2 regions of the Faecalibacterium sp. AF28-13AC genome follow, and region 1 is predicted to be linked to the other one. Evidence: a T-box and tRNA genes for the amino acid it is inferred to sense, from the RefSeq annotation. Region 1 holds a T-box; the other holds one or more tRNA genes.
The links. A T-box is a leader RNA that pairs with one kind of tRNA and senses whether it is charged. The one in region 1 lies ahead of pheS (phenylalanine--tRNA ligase subunit alpha), so its partner is inferred to be a tRNA-Phe.
Positions count from the first base shown of each region.

Region 2: it has a tRNA-Phe gene. The T-box ahead of pheS (phenylalanine--tRNA ligase subunit alpha) is inferred to sense a tRNA for this amino acid. The anticodon was not compared.

Region 1 is NZ_QUFG01000004.1:14,967-22,657, forward strand. Features, by position in the region: gene smpB (SsrA-binding protein SmpB) at 1-56, shown strand, start outside; RNA gene ssrA (transfer-messenger RNA) at 126-474, shown strand; gene DWY95_RS06235 (MBL fold metallo-hydrolase) at 688-1,869, shown strand; gene DWY95_RS06240 (MFS transporter) at 1,936-3,147, opposite strand; T-box leader at 3,563-3,807, shown strand; gene pheS (phenylalanine--tRNA ligase subunit alpha) at 3,883-4,905, shown strand; gene pheT (phenylalanine--tRNA ligase subunit beta) at 4,924-7,335, shown strand; gene DWY95_RS06255 (transporter) at 7,441-7,691, opposite strand, start outside.
Region 2 is NZ_QUFG01000001.1:106,874-114,564, reverse strand. Features, by position in the region: gene DWY95_RS00585 (glycine--tRNA ligase) at 1-1,232, opposite strand, end outside; gene rlmH (23S rRNA (pseudouridine(1915)-N(3))-methyltransferase RlmH) at 1,388-1,873, opposite strand; gene DWY95_RS00575 (DNA gyrase subunit A) at 1,887-4,136, opposite strand; gene DWY95_RS00570 (toprim domain-containing protein) at 4,232-6,223, opposite strand; tRNA gene DWY95_RS00565 (tRNA-Phe) at 6,496-6,571, shown strand; tRNA gene DWY95_RS00560 (tRNA-Gly) at 6,608-6,683, shown strand; tRNA gene DWY95_RS00555 (tRNA-Asp) at 6,713-6,786, shown strand; tRNA gene DWY95_RS00550 (tRNA-Gly) at 6,824-6,899, shown strand; tRNA gene DWY95_RS00545 (tRNA-Cys) at 6,928-7,002, shown strand; gene recG (ATP-dependent DNA helicase RecG) at 7,108-7,691, shown strand, end outside.

The DNA.
Region 1 (7,691 bases):
GCGACGCAAAGCGCTCCATCGACCGGGCCGTCAAGTCCAACGGCACGTATTACTAAGATTCTCCGGGCTGTTCCAGCCGGACGAAACTCTGCTTCACCGCACACCCTCACCGGTGTGCGTTTCATGGGGGCGTAAAGGTTTCGACGGGGGGAGCGAGGCCTGGGCAGCGGGTAGCAGTGGGGGACCTGCTCTAAACTCCTCCAAAAAATTAACTGACAACAATAATTATCAGTTGCTCGCAGCCTGAGTGCTGCGCGTTCCGCCCACTCTTGTGTCGTGTGGGGCCGGGGCGTCCTTTAGACACAGCACCTGAACGGACCTAAGCTTTGCGGACCGGCAGGAACTCATGAAGCTACCAATGCGCTAGCCTGGCGACCGGCGTGACGCGGAGGGAATGTTGTTGATCGCCTGCACCCGGAGACACCTACGCTGAACTCTTTTCGGACATGGGTTCGACTCCCATCGCCTCCACCAGTAAAAAGCACCTGGATTCGTTAAAATCCAGGTGCTTTTTCTTTGCTTATACCACACTGTTTCACGCACTTTGCAATGACAGAGCCTCCCGCGCTGACGGAGAGAGATAAGCGGCTTGCAAAATGAGAACCCTTATGCTACAATAGGAAAGGTTCCTAGTAGATATTTCCGGTTCGCCGGAACAGCGATACAACAGAAAAGAGGATGTCTGTTATGAGCGTGAAAAAGATCAGCGAGGCCATTCTGGGCGTAGGTGTGGATGATACCACCATCGACCTGTTCGAGAGCCAGTACCCGGTACCCACCGGTGTGAGCTACAATTCCTATGTCATCCGGGACGAGAAGACCGCCGTTCTGGATACGGTGGATGCCCGCGCCACCGACCCGTGGCTGGAAAATCTGGCCGAGGCCCTGGACGGCACCCAGCCCGACTACCTCATCGTCTCCCACATGGAGCCGGACCACGGTGCCAACATCGCAAAGCTGGCCGCACGTTACCCGGCCATGCAGGTGGTGGGCAACGCCAAGACCTTCCAGTATATGGAGCAGTTCTTCGGCGCGGACGCCGTCGCAAAGGAACGCCGCGTGGTGGTCAAGGACGGCGAGAGCCTGAGCCTAGGCAGCCACACGCTGACCTTCGTTTTTGCGCCCATGGTGCACTGGCCGGAAGTCATGGTCAGCTATGAGTCCACCGAGAAGGTGCTCTTCTCCGCCGATGGCTTTGGCCGTTTTGGCGCAGTGGCAAAGTTTGACGAACATGCCGACTGGGCCAGCGAAGCCCGCCGCTACTTCCTGAACATCGTGGGCAAGTATGGCCCGCAGGTGCAGGCTCTGCTGAAGAAGGCGGCTGCGCTGGACATCCAGACCATCTGCCCGCTGCACGGCCCCGTGCTGACCGGAGACCTGAGCAAGTACCTGGCCTACTATGACACCTGGTCCAGCTACAAGCCCGAAGAGCCGGAGAAGATTCTGGTCGCCAGTGCGTCCATCCACGGCCATACCCGCGCAGCAGCGCACCAGATGGCTGAAAAGCTCCGCGCCAGAGGAGCCAAAGTCGTGGAGATGGACCTGACCCGCACCGATGTCTCCTACGCCGTGACCGAAGCTTTCCGCTGCGGGAAGATCGTGCTGGCCTGCGCCACCTATGACGGCTTCCTCTTCCCGCCGATGGAAAACCTGCTGGCCCATCTGAAGACCAAGAACTTCCAGAGCCGCACCATCGGCCTGATGGAGAACGGCACCTGGGCCCCCATGGCCGCCAAGCTCATGCGCACCGAACTGGAGGGCATGAAGAACATCACCGTCTGTGAGAACGTCGTCACCATCCGTTCGGCAGTCAGTGCCGCATCGGAGGCACAGATGGAGCAGCTGGCGGAAGAGCTGATCGCAAAATAAGAATACACAGCAAAAACAAGGGCCCGGCACCGGAAGTGTCGGGTCCTTGTTCTTGCTCTCACTCTCTTATTGCTTCTTCGGCCCCAGAAGCACCAGTCCGCTCACTGCGACAAGGCCGCCGAGAAGGGCGAGACCGGCACCCGCCTGACCGAAGGCGTCGCCGACCGCACCGACGAGGGGGCTGGCGGGGATCATGAGCAGACTGTAGGCCATGCTGTCCACGCTGATGAGGGTGGCGCGCTGGTCGCTGGGGATGGCGTCGTTGAGCTGTTGGATCTCATGCAGGAGGTAGACCTGCAAAACGCCTTGCACCAGCATCATGCCGAAGATGCCGCCCCAGGCAGGCGCGGTGCCCACCAGAAGGGTGCCCGCACCGCAGAGCAGGGCACAGACGGCGTAGAACCGCCGCATGGAGCGGAACCGGACCCGGCGTCCGGCCTCGGTGCCGAGGACGCAGGCGATGCCGCCCAGCAGCAGGGGAAGGAACAGCGCTTCGGTGGGCCAGCCCAGCTCAATGAGACGCTGCTGCAAAAACATCTTGGTCAGGTAGCAGGGCACCGAGATGATCGCACTGGATACGATGAGCTTCGCGGCCAGCGGGCAGGTGCGCAGAACATGCAGACTGTCCTGCACGAGCTGGATGAATTGACCGGGCAGGTCGTGCAGGGGCTGCCGGGCCCGGTTGGCCTGCGCTGCCGTGACGATGGGTTCGTTCATCCATCGGCAGGCGAGGGTGGAGACGCCCTCGAACAGGGCGCTGAGCAGATAAAAGCCTGCAAAGCCGAGGAACCGCTGGACCGTGCTGGCCAGCGAACCCAGCGCACTGGCCAGCATGGAGATCTGGGAACTGTTGGCGGAGATCTGAAGGTATTCGTCCTCGCGGTCTTCCGTCTTGAGGCTGTCGTAGACAAGGGCCGTGAAGGTGCCGGAGAACAGGGTACTGTACAGCGCGTTCAGCGCCATTGCGAAGCAGATGGCAAACAGATTCGGTGCAAACGCCATCAGCAGGTTGGAGGTGACGGCCAGCACACCGCCGGACACAAGGGCTTTTTTGCGGCCCAGAAGATCTGCCACCATGCCGCTGGGCACTTCGCACAGCAGGTTGACGATATGGAAAACACTTTCGGCCAGGCCGATCTCCCACAGGGAGAACCCCCGTGCGGCCAGCAGCGCGACCCACACGGCGTCGGTGATCCGCAGGCCGGAGAAGAAGTCGGCCGTATAAATACAGCCAAGCTGCCGCTTGATGTTGAGCGTTGATCTTTTGTTTGATTTCATGGAAAGCACCTTTCATTTTTACAAGATGAAACAGTGCCCATCCTTAGAGTCTCTTTGTACAACCTCTCCGTCACCTTCGGTGACACCTCTCCTGGTAGGAGAGGCTTTGGCATTGCGCAAACTTCATCTTTTCCCCCTTGGGGGGAGCTGGCTGCGCAGCAGACGGAGAGGGCGATTCCTAAAAATGGGCGCACTTCGAGCCGGAAATGCTTAAGGGTTTCCTTTTTTGAAGAAAACGCAGCCGTTCCAACCCATGTGGGTGCACCCTCCTTCCAGTAAAACGTTGCGCTCAGCATACCATATCCCGGCGGAAAACACAAGCGAAAACGGAAAATTGCCACAAAATCCGCTTCTGCGCTTGCAAACCGCGCCGAAATGTGGTAAGATGATTTCTGGTTATGAAAACCTGATATGCAAAAACGCAGCGACGGAGAAAGTACGTGCAGTGTGTCCGGCAAAGAGAGAAGCTTCACCGGCTGAAAGGGCTTCCGAGAGAGACGTGCACCGAAGTTCGCTCCTGAGCGGCCCGCGTGAACGGCTGAAGACAGCCTGCTAGTGCGGGACGGTGCGCCCCGTTACGGCGTTTGAGCGCCGCTCCTTATAAAAAAGAGCGGAAACCGGGTGGTACCGCGGAGTAAAGTTTACAGCTTCGTCCCCTTTGCCGAAAGGCAGAGCGGGGCGGAGCTTTTTTGTTACCCGCTGAACAAGAAGAAAACCGAGAAGGAGAGAATTTCCATGCAAGCAATGATCGACGAGCTGGCCAAACAGGCCGAAGAAAGCCTCGGTCAGGTCTCTTCCAAGGAGACGCTGGCCACGTTCTGGCAGGAATATCTGAGCAAAAACGGCAAGATCCCCGCACTGATGAAGAATCTGCGCTCCGTCGCGCCGGAAGAGCGTCCCGCCATGGGCAAGATCATCAACGAACTGAAGACCAAGGTGCAGGCGGACTACGATGCTGCCGCCGCCAAGGTGAAGGAAGCCGAGCTGGCCGCCCGCAATGCCGCCGAGACCGTGGACATCACCCTGCCCGCCAAGACCCGCGCGGTCGGCGGCCTGCATCCGCTGACGCTGGTCACCAACCAGATCATCGACGTCTTCTCCGGCATGGGCTTTGCTGTGGCGGACGCCCCGGAGATCGAGGACGACGACCACAACTTCACCCGCCTGAACGTCCCGAAGGACCACCCCGCCCGCGATATGCAGGATACCTTCTACCTGTCCGATGAGTTCCTGCTCCGCACCCAGACTTCCGGCGGCCAGATCCGCACCATGGATTCCCAGAAGCCGCCCATCAAGGTGCTTATCCCCGGCCGCGTCTTCCGTTCCGATTCCGACGCGACCCACAGCCCCATGTTCCACCAGATGGAAGGTCTGGTCGTGGACAAGGGCATCACCCTGGGCGATCTGCAGGGTGCCCTGAACACCTTCGTGCAGAAGCTGTTCGGTGCCGACACCCGCACCCGCCTGCGCCCGTCCTACTTCCCGTTCACCGAGCCCAGCGTCGAGGTCGATGTCAGCTGCTTCGAGTGCCACGGCAAGGGCTGCCCCCTGTGCAAGCACACCGGCTGGATCGAAGTTCTGGGTGGCGGCGTCGTCAACCGCAAGGTTTTGGAGAACTGCAACATCGACCCGGATGAGTACTCCGGCTTCGCCTTTGGCATCGGCATCGAGCGTATCGCCATGCTGAAATACGGCATCAACAACATCGGCCTGATGTTCGAGAACAACCTGGAGTTCCTCAAGCAGTTCCATGAATAAGAGGGGAGAGAGCAAACAATGAAAGTACCTTTCAGTTGGTTAAAAGAACTTGTCGATATCGACGTCACGGCTCAGGAATTGGAGGAGAAGCTCTTCTCCTGCGGGTTTGAGGTCGAAGAGCTGATCCCGCTGGATGCAGGCATCAGCAAGGTGGTCGTCGGTAAGATCGTGGAGATGGAAAAGCAGGAGGGCACCCACCTGACCAAGTGTGTGGTGGACTGCGGCGACTACGGCCACGACATCCGCATCAGCACCGGTGCCTCCAACATGAAGCTGGGTGACTGTGTGCCCGCCGCTCTGGATGGCTCCACCCTGCCCGGCGGCATCAAGATCAAGGCCCGCAAGATGCAGGGCGTTGAGTCCAACGGTATGCTCTGCTCCGGCGAGGAGCTGGGCCTGAACGATGACCTGTTCCCCGGTTCGGAGGTCTACGGCCTGCTCATCCTGCCCGAAGACAGCGTCCCCGGCACCGACATCGCACCGGTGGTCGGTCTGGATGACTACATCTTCGATATCTCCATCACCGCCAACCGCCCGGACTGCCAGTCCGTTCTGGGCATCGCACGGGAGGTCTCTGCCATCCTCGGCAAGCCCCTGCACATGCCCGCCATGGATTACCAGACCGTCTGCGATGCCGATGCCCCCATCACTGTGCAGGTGGAGGCTCCCGACCTGTGCCCCCGCTACATGGCACACTATGTCCGCAACATCCGGATGGGTGAGTCTCCCCGCTGGATGAAGCGCCATCTGGCCCTGTGCGGCCTGCGCTCCATCAGCAACGTGGTCGATATCACCAACCACACCCTGCTGGAGATGGGCCAGCCCATGCACGCCTTTGACCTGAACAAGGTCGCGGGCCGCACCATCGACGTCCGCCGCGCCCACGAGGGCGAGAAGATCATGACCCTCGATGAGAAGGAGTTCACCCTGAACCCCAACAACCTCGTCATCTGCGATGCAGAAAAGCCGGTGGCACTGGCTGGCATCATGGGCGGTGCCAACTCCGGCATGGATGAGAACACCACCAGCCTGCTCTTTGAGTGCGCCACCTTCGCCCGCGACTCCGTCCGCAAGACCAGCCGCGCGCTGGGCCAGAACAGCGACTCCTCCGCCCGCTACGAGAAGGGCGTGGACCGCCACTCGCCCGAACTGGGCCTCGCCCGTGCCCTGCACCTGATCCAGGAGCTGGACTGCGGCGACATCACCACGCTGGAATACGACCTGACCGATGGCCGCCCGCTGGAGCGCAGGCACATCGTGACCACCCCCGCCAAGATCTGCGGTGTGCTGGGTATCACGGTGCCTGACCAGACCATGATCGACATCCTGCAGCGTCTGGAGTTCACTGTGGACGTGCAGGCCGACGGCAGCTGGGATGTTTCCGCCCCGCTGTACCGCGAGGACGTAGAGAGCTTCCCCGACCTGGCCGAGGAGGTCATCCGTGAGTACGGCTACGACCACATCGTGCCCACCTTCCTGAACACCGCTGCCGTCACCAACGGCGGGCTGAACTACGACCAGAAGCAGCAGCTCAAGACCAAGCGCCTGTTGGCGGCGCAGGGCTTCTATGAGGCATCCACGCTGGCCTTCTACTCCAACGCCGAGCTGGACATGCTGCACATCCCCGCCGGTGATGCTGCCCGCAAGGCCATCCGCATCCTGAACCCCATCAGCGAGAACCTCTCCATCATGCGCACCCTGCTCACCCCGTCCATGCTGAATGTCATCGTGGACAACCTGAAGAAGGGCAACGCCGAGGGCCGTCTGTTCGAGATGGCACCGGTCTATCTGGCCAAGGAACTGCCCATCTGCGAGCATCCGCACGAGCGCCAGACCCTCTGCATCGGTGCCTTCGGCCCGGAAGAGGACTTCTTCACCGTCAAGGGCGCCATGGAGGCACTGGCAGCCGGTTTCGGCCTGCACTTCACCTACGAACGCGAGACTGCGCCCTGGCTGCACCCCGGCATCAGCGCCGCTGTCTACTGCGGCGGCAAGCGTCTGGGCGTCTTCGGCAAGCTCTCCAATGAGATCAACGGCGAGCTGGAGATCGCAAAGGAACAGAAGGACAGCCAGAACATCTACCTCGGTGAGCTGGACTACGAGGCCCTGATGAGCTGCGTGGACGGCGAGCTGCGCTATCAGCCGCTCAGCCCCTATGCTGCCGTCAAGCGCGACCTGGCCCTCGTCTGCGAGGAACAGGTCACCTGCGGCGAGATCGAGGAGACCATCAAAAAGGCAAGCCCGCTCATCACCGACGTGAAGCTGTTCGATATCTATCGCGGCGCAAACCTCGGTGCGGGCAAGAAGAGCATGGCGTTCTCCCTGACGCTGTCCGACCCCAGCGCAGAAGTCTCTGCCGAACAGGTCGAGCGCACCGTCAAAAAAGTGCTGGGCAACCTGAAGTTCAAGCTCGGCATCGAGATCCGCTGATTCAAAACAAGAAATAGAACAGGGCAAAGGCCGTCTGTGCAAGCTGCCCAAAACAACAGCCCCCGTGCCAAAGCACGGGGGCTGTGTGCGTTCCGGGGAGAGGAATCACTTGGCATCCTCATATTCCGGGGCATTCTCTTCTTCGTCGAGGTCCTCGGCGTGGATGCGGTCATGCAGACGCTGGCGGAACTCCTGGGCAGGGATGCCGCTCTGGTTCGGGGTCAGGTCGGGGGCAGGGTTGCCGTCCGGCAGGTGGGCACCGAACGCGGGCACGAAGAAGAACTTGCGCACAACGAAGATGAGCGCGATGGCACCCACGCTGAGCAGGTTCTCAACGGCGGATTCGTGGCCGACCA
Region 2 (7,691 bases), on a different contig from region 1:
TTGCCGATGGAACCGGTATCGTCGTAATCGACCATGAAGTACTTGCTCAGCTCGTTGCGGATCTCCATTGCCTTGTCGCCCAGCTTCTTGCTCAGGGGCAGGACAGCGCACTTGTAGGGAGCCAGCGCCGGATGCAGGTGCAGAACGGTGCGGACATCCTCCTTGCCCTTGGCATCCACGAGGTGCTCTTCGTCGTAGGCCTCGCACAGGAAGGCCAGCGCCACACGGTCACAGCCCAGAGACGGCTCGATGACGTAGGGGATGTAGTGCTCGTTGGTCTCGCTGTCGAAGTACTCCAGGCTCTTGCCGGAAGCCTCCTGATGGCGGCTCAGGTCGTAGTTGGTGCGGTCGGCAATGCCCCACAGCTCGCCCCAGTCGGTGAACGGGAAGGCATATTCGATATCAGTGGTGGCACGGCTGTAGAAAGCCAGCTCTGCGGGCTCGTGGTCACGCAGGCGCAGGTGCTCCTTCTGGATGCCCAGGCTCAGCAGCCAGTTCTCGCAGTAATCCTTCCAGTAAGCGAACCACTCCAGGTCGGTGCCCGGCTTGCAGAAGAACTCGCACTCCATCTGCTCGAACTCGCGGGTACGGAAGGTGAAGTTGCCCGGCGTGATCTCGTTGCGGAAGGCCTTGCCGACCTGGCAGACGCCGAAGGGCAGCTTGCGGCGGGTGGTGCGCTGGATGTTGGCAAAGTTGACGAAGATGCCCTGTGCGGTCTCCGGGCGGAGGTAGCAGGTCGAGGAGCTGTCCTCGGTGACGCCGATGGCCGTCTTGAACATCAGGTTGAACTTGCGGATGGGAGTGAAGTCATGCTTGCCGCAGACGGGGCAGACGATGTCCTCGTGCTCGGCGATGAACTGGTCCATCTCGTCAAAGCTCATGGCATCGACGTTCACTTCGGGGTGCTCGTCGCCGATGAGCTTGTCGGCACGGTGACGTGCCTTGCAGGCGCGGCAGTCCAGCAGCGGGTCCGAGAAGCCCGCCACGTGACCGGTGGTGATCCAGGTCTGCGGATTCATGATGATGGCTGCATCCAGGCCCACGTTGTAGGGGCTTTCCTGCACGAACTTCTTCAGCCATGCTTTCTTGACGTTGTTCTTGAACTCGACGCCCAGCGGGCCGTAATCCCAGCTGTTGGCAAGACCGCCATAGATCTCCGAACCGGGGAACACGTAACCACGGTTCTTGCAGAGGTTGACGATCATATCAAGGGTCTTTTCGCTCTGTTCCATTGTAATAACATCCTTTCCGTCCGCGGCTGGCTTGCCGTGTCGTGTGTTGTGTTGCGGCAGCTTTCCCAACTGCCGTATATCTTTATGCTACCATGTTTTGCCCGCTCCGTCAATGCTTTGCGCCTCCAAATATGGGGGCCGGGCGCTGCGGGCCGTTACTTGTGGTATTTCATGCCCGCATTGATGGTGCAGGCGCGGTAGAGCTGTTCCGTCAGCACCAGGCGGGCCAGCTGATGGGGCATCGTGATGCGGCCCATGCTGAATTTGAGCGCCGCCGCCCGCTTGACCTCATCGGCCAGCCCGTGGGACGAGCCGATGACGAAGGCCACATCCCCTGCCCCGCTGCCTGCGCGGTCGGCCAGGAAGCAGGCCAGCTCCTCCGAGGAGATCTGTTTCCCCTCGATGCACAGGGCCACGATGGCTGCACCTTTGCGGACGTTGGAGAGGATGGCTTTTCCTTCCTTTTCCAGCGCCTTTTTCACCACCGCATCGGAGGCGTTCTTCTCCTCGATCTTTTCTTCCGGCAGCTCGATGATCCGGAAGGACGCAAAGGCCGCCAGACGCTTCTGGTACTCGGCCACGCCCTCTGCAAAGTATTTTGCATTGAGCTTGCCCACACAGATCAGGTCGATGTTTTGCATAGTGTCGTCTCCTTTACAGAAGCGTCAGCTGCTCGCCTTCGTCCTCGGTGCGGATGAGGGCACCGGTGGCGGGCAGGCTGCGGACGCGGTAGCGGTGGGGGTTGGCCAGTTCCAGCGTCTCCGCCGGAACGACCGACGCGATGTGCTGGTTCTTCTTCAGGGTGACGACCGCCACGCCCTGACTGTCGCGGGTGGCCTTGGCGCTGATCTGCGCTGTGCCCACCAGCAGCATCCGGCCCGCGCTGGTGCGGATGGCAAGCTCCGTCTCTTCGGGCAGGAAGACCATCTTCGCCAGCGTTTCCTTGTCGCAGTAGGCCTTGAGCAGCTTGCGGCGGTTCAGCTTGGTGGCATAGGAGTTCAGCGGGATCTTGGCGCACTTGCCGCTCGCAAAGAAGAAGAGCATGAAGCCGGAATAATCGCTCGTGATGACCATGGCCAGAACGTTCTCGCCCTCGTCCATGCCCAGACGGCCCGGAATAAAAATGCCCATCTGCGCCACTTTTCCGTCTTCCAGTTCGTTCAGGCGCACCTTGTACACCTGCTGCCGGTCGGTGAAGAAGAGCGCCTCCACGTTGTTGCGGGTCTCCACCTGCTGGATGATCTCGTCGCCCTCCTTGAGCTTGTGGGCACCGGCGGTGCGCAGGCTCTGGGGCGGGATCTTTTTCAGGTAACCCTCGCGGGTGAAGAAGACGGTGACCGGATAATCCGGGATGACCTCTTCCTCGGTGCCGCTCTCCTCCTCCGGCAGATCGTACAGGATTTCGCTGCGGCGGGGCTGGGCGTACTTTTTGGCAACATCCGTCAGCTCTTTGATGATGATCTTCCGGATGCGGGCGGGCTTTGCCAGAATGTCGTTCAGGTCGGCGATGTCCTTCTCCAGCTGCTCGATCTCCCCGGTGCGCTTGAGGATGTACTCCCGGTTCAGGTGGCGCAGCTTGATCTCGGCCACATAGTCGGCCTGCACCTCGTCGATGCCGAAGCCGATCATCAGGTTGGGCACGACCTCGGTCTCCTCCTCGGTGGTGCGGATGATGTGGATGGCCTTGTCGATGTCCAGCAGGATGGCGGCCAGACCCTGAAGCAGATGCAGGCGCTTTTCCTTGCCGTGAAGGTCGAAGAAGGTACGGCGGCGGACGCATTCCATCCGGAACGCCGTCCACTCATTCAAAATTTCCCGCACACCCATGACCTTCGGCTGACCGGAGACCAGAATGTTGAAGTTGGCGCTGAAGCTGTCTTCCAGCGGGGTGGTCTTGAACAGCTTGGCCATCAGCTTTTCGGCGTCCACGCCGCGCTTGAGGTCGAGGGTCAGCTTGAGGCCGTTCAGGTCGGTCTCATCGCGCATGTCGCTGATCTCTTTGATCTTTCCGGCCTTGACCAGCTCGGCGATCTTGTCCATGATGGCTTCCACCGTCGTGGTAGGCGGGATCTGGGTGATCTCCAGCATGTTCTCGCCGGGCACCACATTATAACGGGCACGGACCCGGACGCTGCCGCGGCCGTTCTCGTAGATCTCCCGCATCTGGGCTTCGTCGTACAAGATCTGGCCGCCGCCCACGAAATCCGGGGCCGGCATCGTGGTGGAGATGTCATGCCGGGGGTCCTTCATCAGGGCGATGGTGGTGTTGCACAGCTCGACCAGATTGAACGAGCAGATGTTGCAGGCCATGCCGACGGCAATGCCCAGTGTGTTGTTGGCCAGGATGGTGGGGAACGTGACCGGCAGAAGGGTCGGCTCGGTGGTAGTGCCGTCGTAGTTGGGGACGAAATCGACCGTCTCCCGGTCGATGTCCCGGAACAGCTCCTCGCAGACGCCTTCGAGCTTGGCCTCGGTGTAACGGGCCGCTGCACAGGACATATCCCGGCTGTAGGCCTTGCCGAAGTTGCCTTTGCTGTCCACATAGGGCACCAGCAGGCTCTCGTTGCCCCGGCCCATGCGGACCATGGTGTCGTAGATGGCCGCATCGCCGTGGGGGTTCAGGTGCATGGTGCTGCCCACGATGTTGGCGGATTTGGTGCGGGCCCCCTTGAGCAGGCCCATGCCGTACATCGTGTACAGCAGTTTGCGGTGGGCGGGTTTGAAGCCGTCGATCTCCGGCAGAGCGCGGGAGACGATGACGCTCATCGCATAGGGCATATAGTTGGTCTCCAGCGTGCGGGTGATGGGGTCTTCCAGCACACTGCCCGCATTCAGGATCTCAACGCCGTCGCCCAGCTGCGGGCGGACCGGCTTGAGTGTTTTCTTTGTTGTTCGTTTTGCCATTCTTCTTTTATCCTCTAAATAAACCTCTCAGTCTCGCTCACGCTCGACAGCTCTCCTGTCAGGAGCAGCGGCACTGCGCAGCATGGACGGAGAGGTCAAGACACATCCAGATCGTCCAGATACTCTGCGCCGTGCTCTGCGATGTGCTCCTTGCGTCCGGCGAGGTTGTCGCCCAGCAGCAGGTCGAACACGCGGGCGGTCTCCTCCACATCGGTGGGCAGCACCTTGATGAGGCGGCGGCTCTCCGGGTTCATGGTGGTCAGCCACATCATCTCCGGGTCGTTCTCACCCAGACCTTTCGAGCGCTGGATGGTGTATTTCTTCTCGCCGATCTCCTTCAGGAACGCCGCCTTCTCCGGCTCGGTGTAAGCGAAATAGGTGCGGTCTTTGGTGGTGATCTCGTACAGCGGCGACTCCGCGATGTAGACATAGCCCTCGTTGATGAGGGTGGGCGTCAGGCGGTAGAGCATGGTCAGCACCAGGGTGCGGATCTGGTAGCCGTCCACATCGGCATCGGTACAGATGACGATCTTGTTGTACCGCAGATTGTCCAGATTGAAGGTCGCCAGCTCCTTGTTGTGCTTGCCGCCCAGCTCGACGCCGCAGCCCATCACCTTGATGAGGTCCACGATGATGTCCGACTTGAAGATGCGGGCATAGTCGGCCTTGAGGCAGTTCAGGATCTTGCCGCGGATGGGCATGATGGCCTGATACTCGCTGTCGCGGCTCTGCTTGACGGCACCCATAGCCGAATCGCCCTCGACGATATACAGCTCGCGGCGGGAAGCATCCTTGGTGCGGCAGTCCACGAACTTCTGCACCCGGTTGGCGAGGTCGATCTGGGTGGAGAGCGTCTTTTTGATGCTCTGGCGCGTCTTTTCGGCGTGTTCCCGGCTCTGCTTGTTGACCAGGACCTGCTGGCAGATCTTCTGGGCTTCCTCCGGCTTTTCGAGGAAGTAGACTTCCAGATAGTGCTTCAAAAAATCCGTCATCGCCTGCGAGACGAATTTGTTGGTGATGGCCTTCTTGGTCTGGTTCTCGTAGCTGGTGCGGGTGGAGAAGCTGGACGAGACATAGACCAGGCAGTCCTGCACATCCTGAAAGCTGATGGCGCTCTCGCCCTTCTTATAAAGATTCTTGTCCTTCAGGTACTTGTTGATCTGGTAGACGAAGGCCGTGCGCACCGCGTGTTCGGGGCTGCCGCCGTGCTCCAGCCAGGAGGAGTTGTGGTAATATTCCAGCAGCTGCACCTTATTGGAGAAGCAGAAGGCCGCGCTCATCTTCACCTTATATTCCGGCTGGTCCTCGCGGTCGCGGCCGGTGGCCTCGCTCTCGCAGCTGAACACCGGGGTCAGGGTGTCCTCGCCCGCCGTCTCGGCCACGTAGTCGGCGATGCCGTGCTCGTAGCACCAGCTCTCCTTCCAGGCCTTGCCGGTGGCGGGGTCCTTCTCCTTTTCGTCGGTGAAGTTCAGGGTCAGCCCCGCGTTGACGACGGCCTGACGGCGCAGCACATCCTTGTAATAGCTGCCGGGCACGTCGATGTCGGTGAAGACCTCGTCGTCCGGCTTCCAGTGGATGATGCTTCCGGTGCGGCGGCCCTTATAAGGTTCCTTTTGCAGGCCGCCGACGTTCTCGCCCTTTTTGAAGTCCAGATGATAATGATAGCCGTCGCGGTAGATGTCGGCCGTCATCCAGGCAGACGAATACTGGGTGGCGCACAGGCCCAGACCGTTCAGGCCCAGGCTGAACTCGTAGTTGTCCTCGCCCTCGCCGTATTTGCCGCCTGCATACATCTCGCAGAACAGCAGCTCCCAGTTGTAGCGGCCCTCGCCGTTGTTCCAGTCCACGGGCATGCCGCGGCCAAAGTCCTCGACGATGACGCTGCCGTCCTTGCAGCGGGTCACGTTGATGGTGTCGCCGTGGCCGTCGCGGGCCTCGTCGATGGAGTTGGAGACGATCTCAAAGATCGAATGGGCGCAGCCCTCCACACCGTCCGAGCCAAAGATGACCGCCGGGCGCTTGCGGACGCGGTCCGCACCCTTTAATGAAGTAATGCTCTCGTTACCGTATTCCTGTTTTCTTGCCATGTTCACCCTCCCGGTCTGCACGGATACGCCCCGTACCCTTTGCCGGCCGAATCGTTTTCTAGTTTTCTATTAAACCATAGGTTGTTGTCAATGTCAATTTTGCGTTTCGTCCCCCGCCGTCGGCCCGGCCCGGCCGGAAAGCATCAAAAATCCACTTCTATTATTTATCGTCCGGACGCATTTTTCAAGAAAAGTCTGATTTTTTTCGAAAAAATTTGCATTTTCCTCTTTACAAATCCAGAATTTCGGGTATAATAATCATCGTCCGGTGCGCCTCTGTAGCTCAGTCGGTAGAGCAGGGGACTGAAAATCCCCGTGTCATTGGTTCGATTCCGATCGGAGGCACCACCTTTCAGAAGAACAGAGATCTGTTCTTCCGAATATGCGGCCGTAGCTCATCTGGTAGAGCGCCACCTTGCCAAGGTGGAGGTAGCGAGTTCGAGCCTCGTCGGCCGCTCCATAACGGAGTGGAATTATCCGCTCCAATATGGCCCGGTAGCTCAGTTGGTTAGAGCACCAGCCTGTCACGCTGGGGGTCGTCGGTTCGAGCCCGATCCGGGTCGCTCATCCTAATGGTGCAGGGATAAATGCACCGAATATGCGGCCGTAGCTCATCTGGTAGAGCGCCACCTTGCCAAGGTGGAGGTAGCGAGTTCGAGCCTCGTCGGCCGCTCCAAATGGAGTGGAAATATTCACTCCAATATGGTGACGTGGCCAAGTGGTAAGGCAAGGGTCTGCAAAACCCTCATCCACCAGTTCAAATCTGGTCGTCACCTCCAAAAGATTCCCGAACGTGAAAGCGTTCGGGAATCTTTTTGTTTTGTTGCATCCTCCCCTTCCCCGTGTTACAATAGCGGTATCCTGTGCAGAAAGGAGCGTATGCCATGCCCGCTCAAACCACCGAGACCCACACCACCCTGACCCCCGATACGCCGGTGCGGTATCTGAAAGGCGTCGGCCCCAAGACCGCCGAGCGGTTCGAGAAGCTGGGCATCGTGACGCTGGCGGACCTGCTCTGCCACTATCCGCGCAGATATATGGATTTTTCAAAGCCCTACTCCATTGCCGAGGCACCTTGCGACACCGAGTGCGTCGTGAAGGCCGAGGTGTTCGCCAAGCCCGGCGGGCGCATCCTGCCCGGCGGGCGGCGGATGGAGCGGATCACGGCAGGGGACGATGTTTCCAGCCTGGAGATCACCTGGTTCAATAACCCCTACGCCGCCCAGAAGCTGGAACTGGGGCAGGCATATTATTTTCAGGGCATCGTGACCGGCGGGATGCTCCGCCGCCAGATGGTCAACCCGCAGGTGCGCACCGAGGCGCAGATCACCGCCGCCCCCTTCGAGGCCGTCTACCCACAGACCGATGGGCTTTCGAGCAGCGTCATCGCCCGGTGTGTCCGCCAGCTGCTCCCCCATGCCGAGCTTCTGCCCGACCCGCTGCCGCCGGAGATGCGCCAGAAATACCG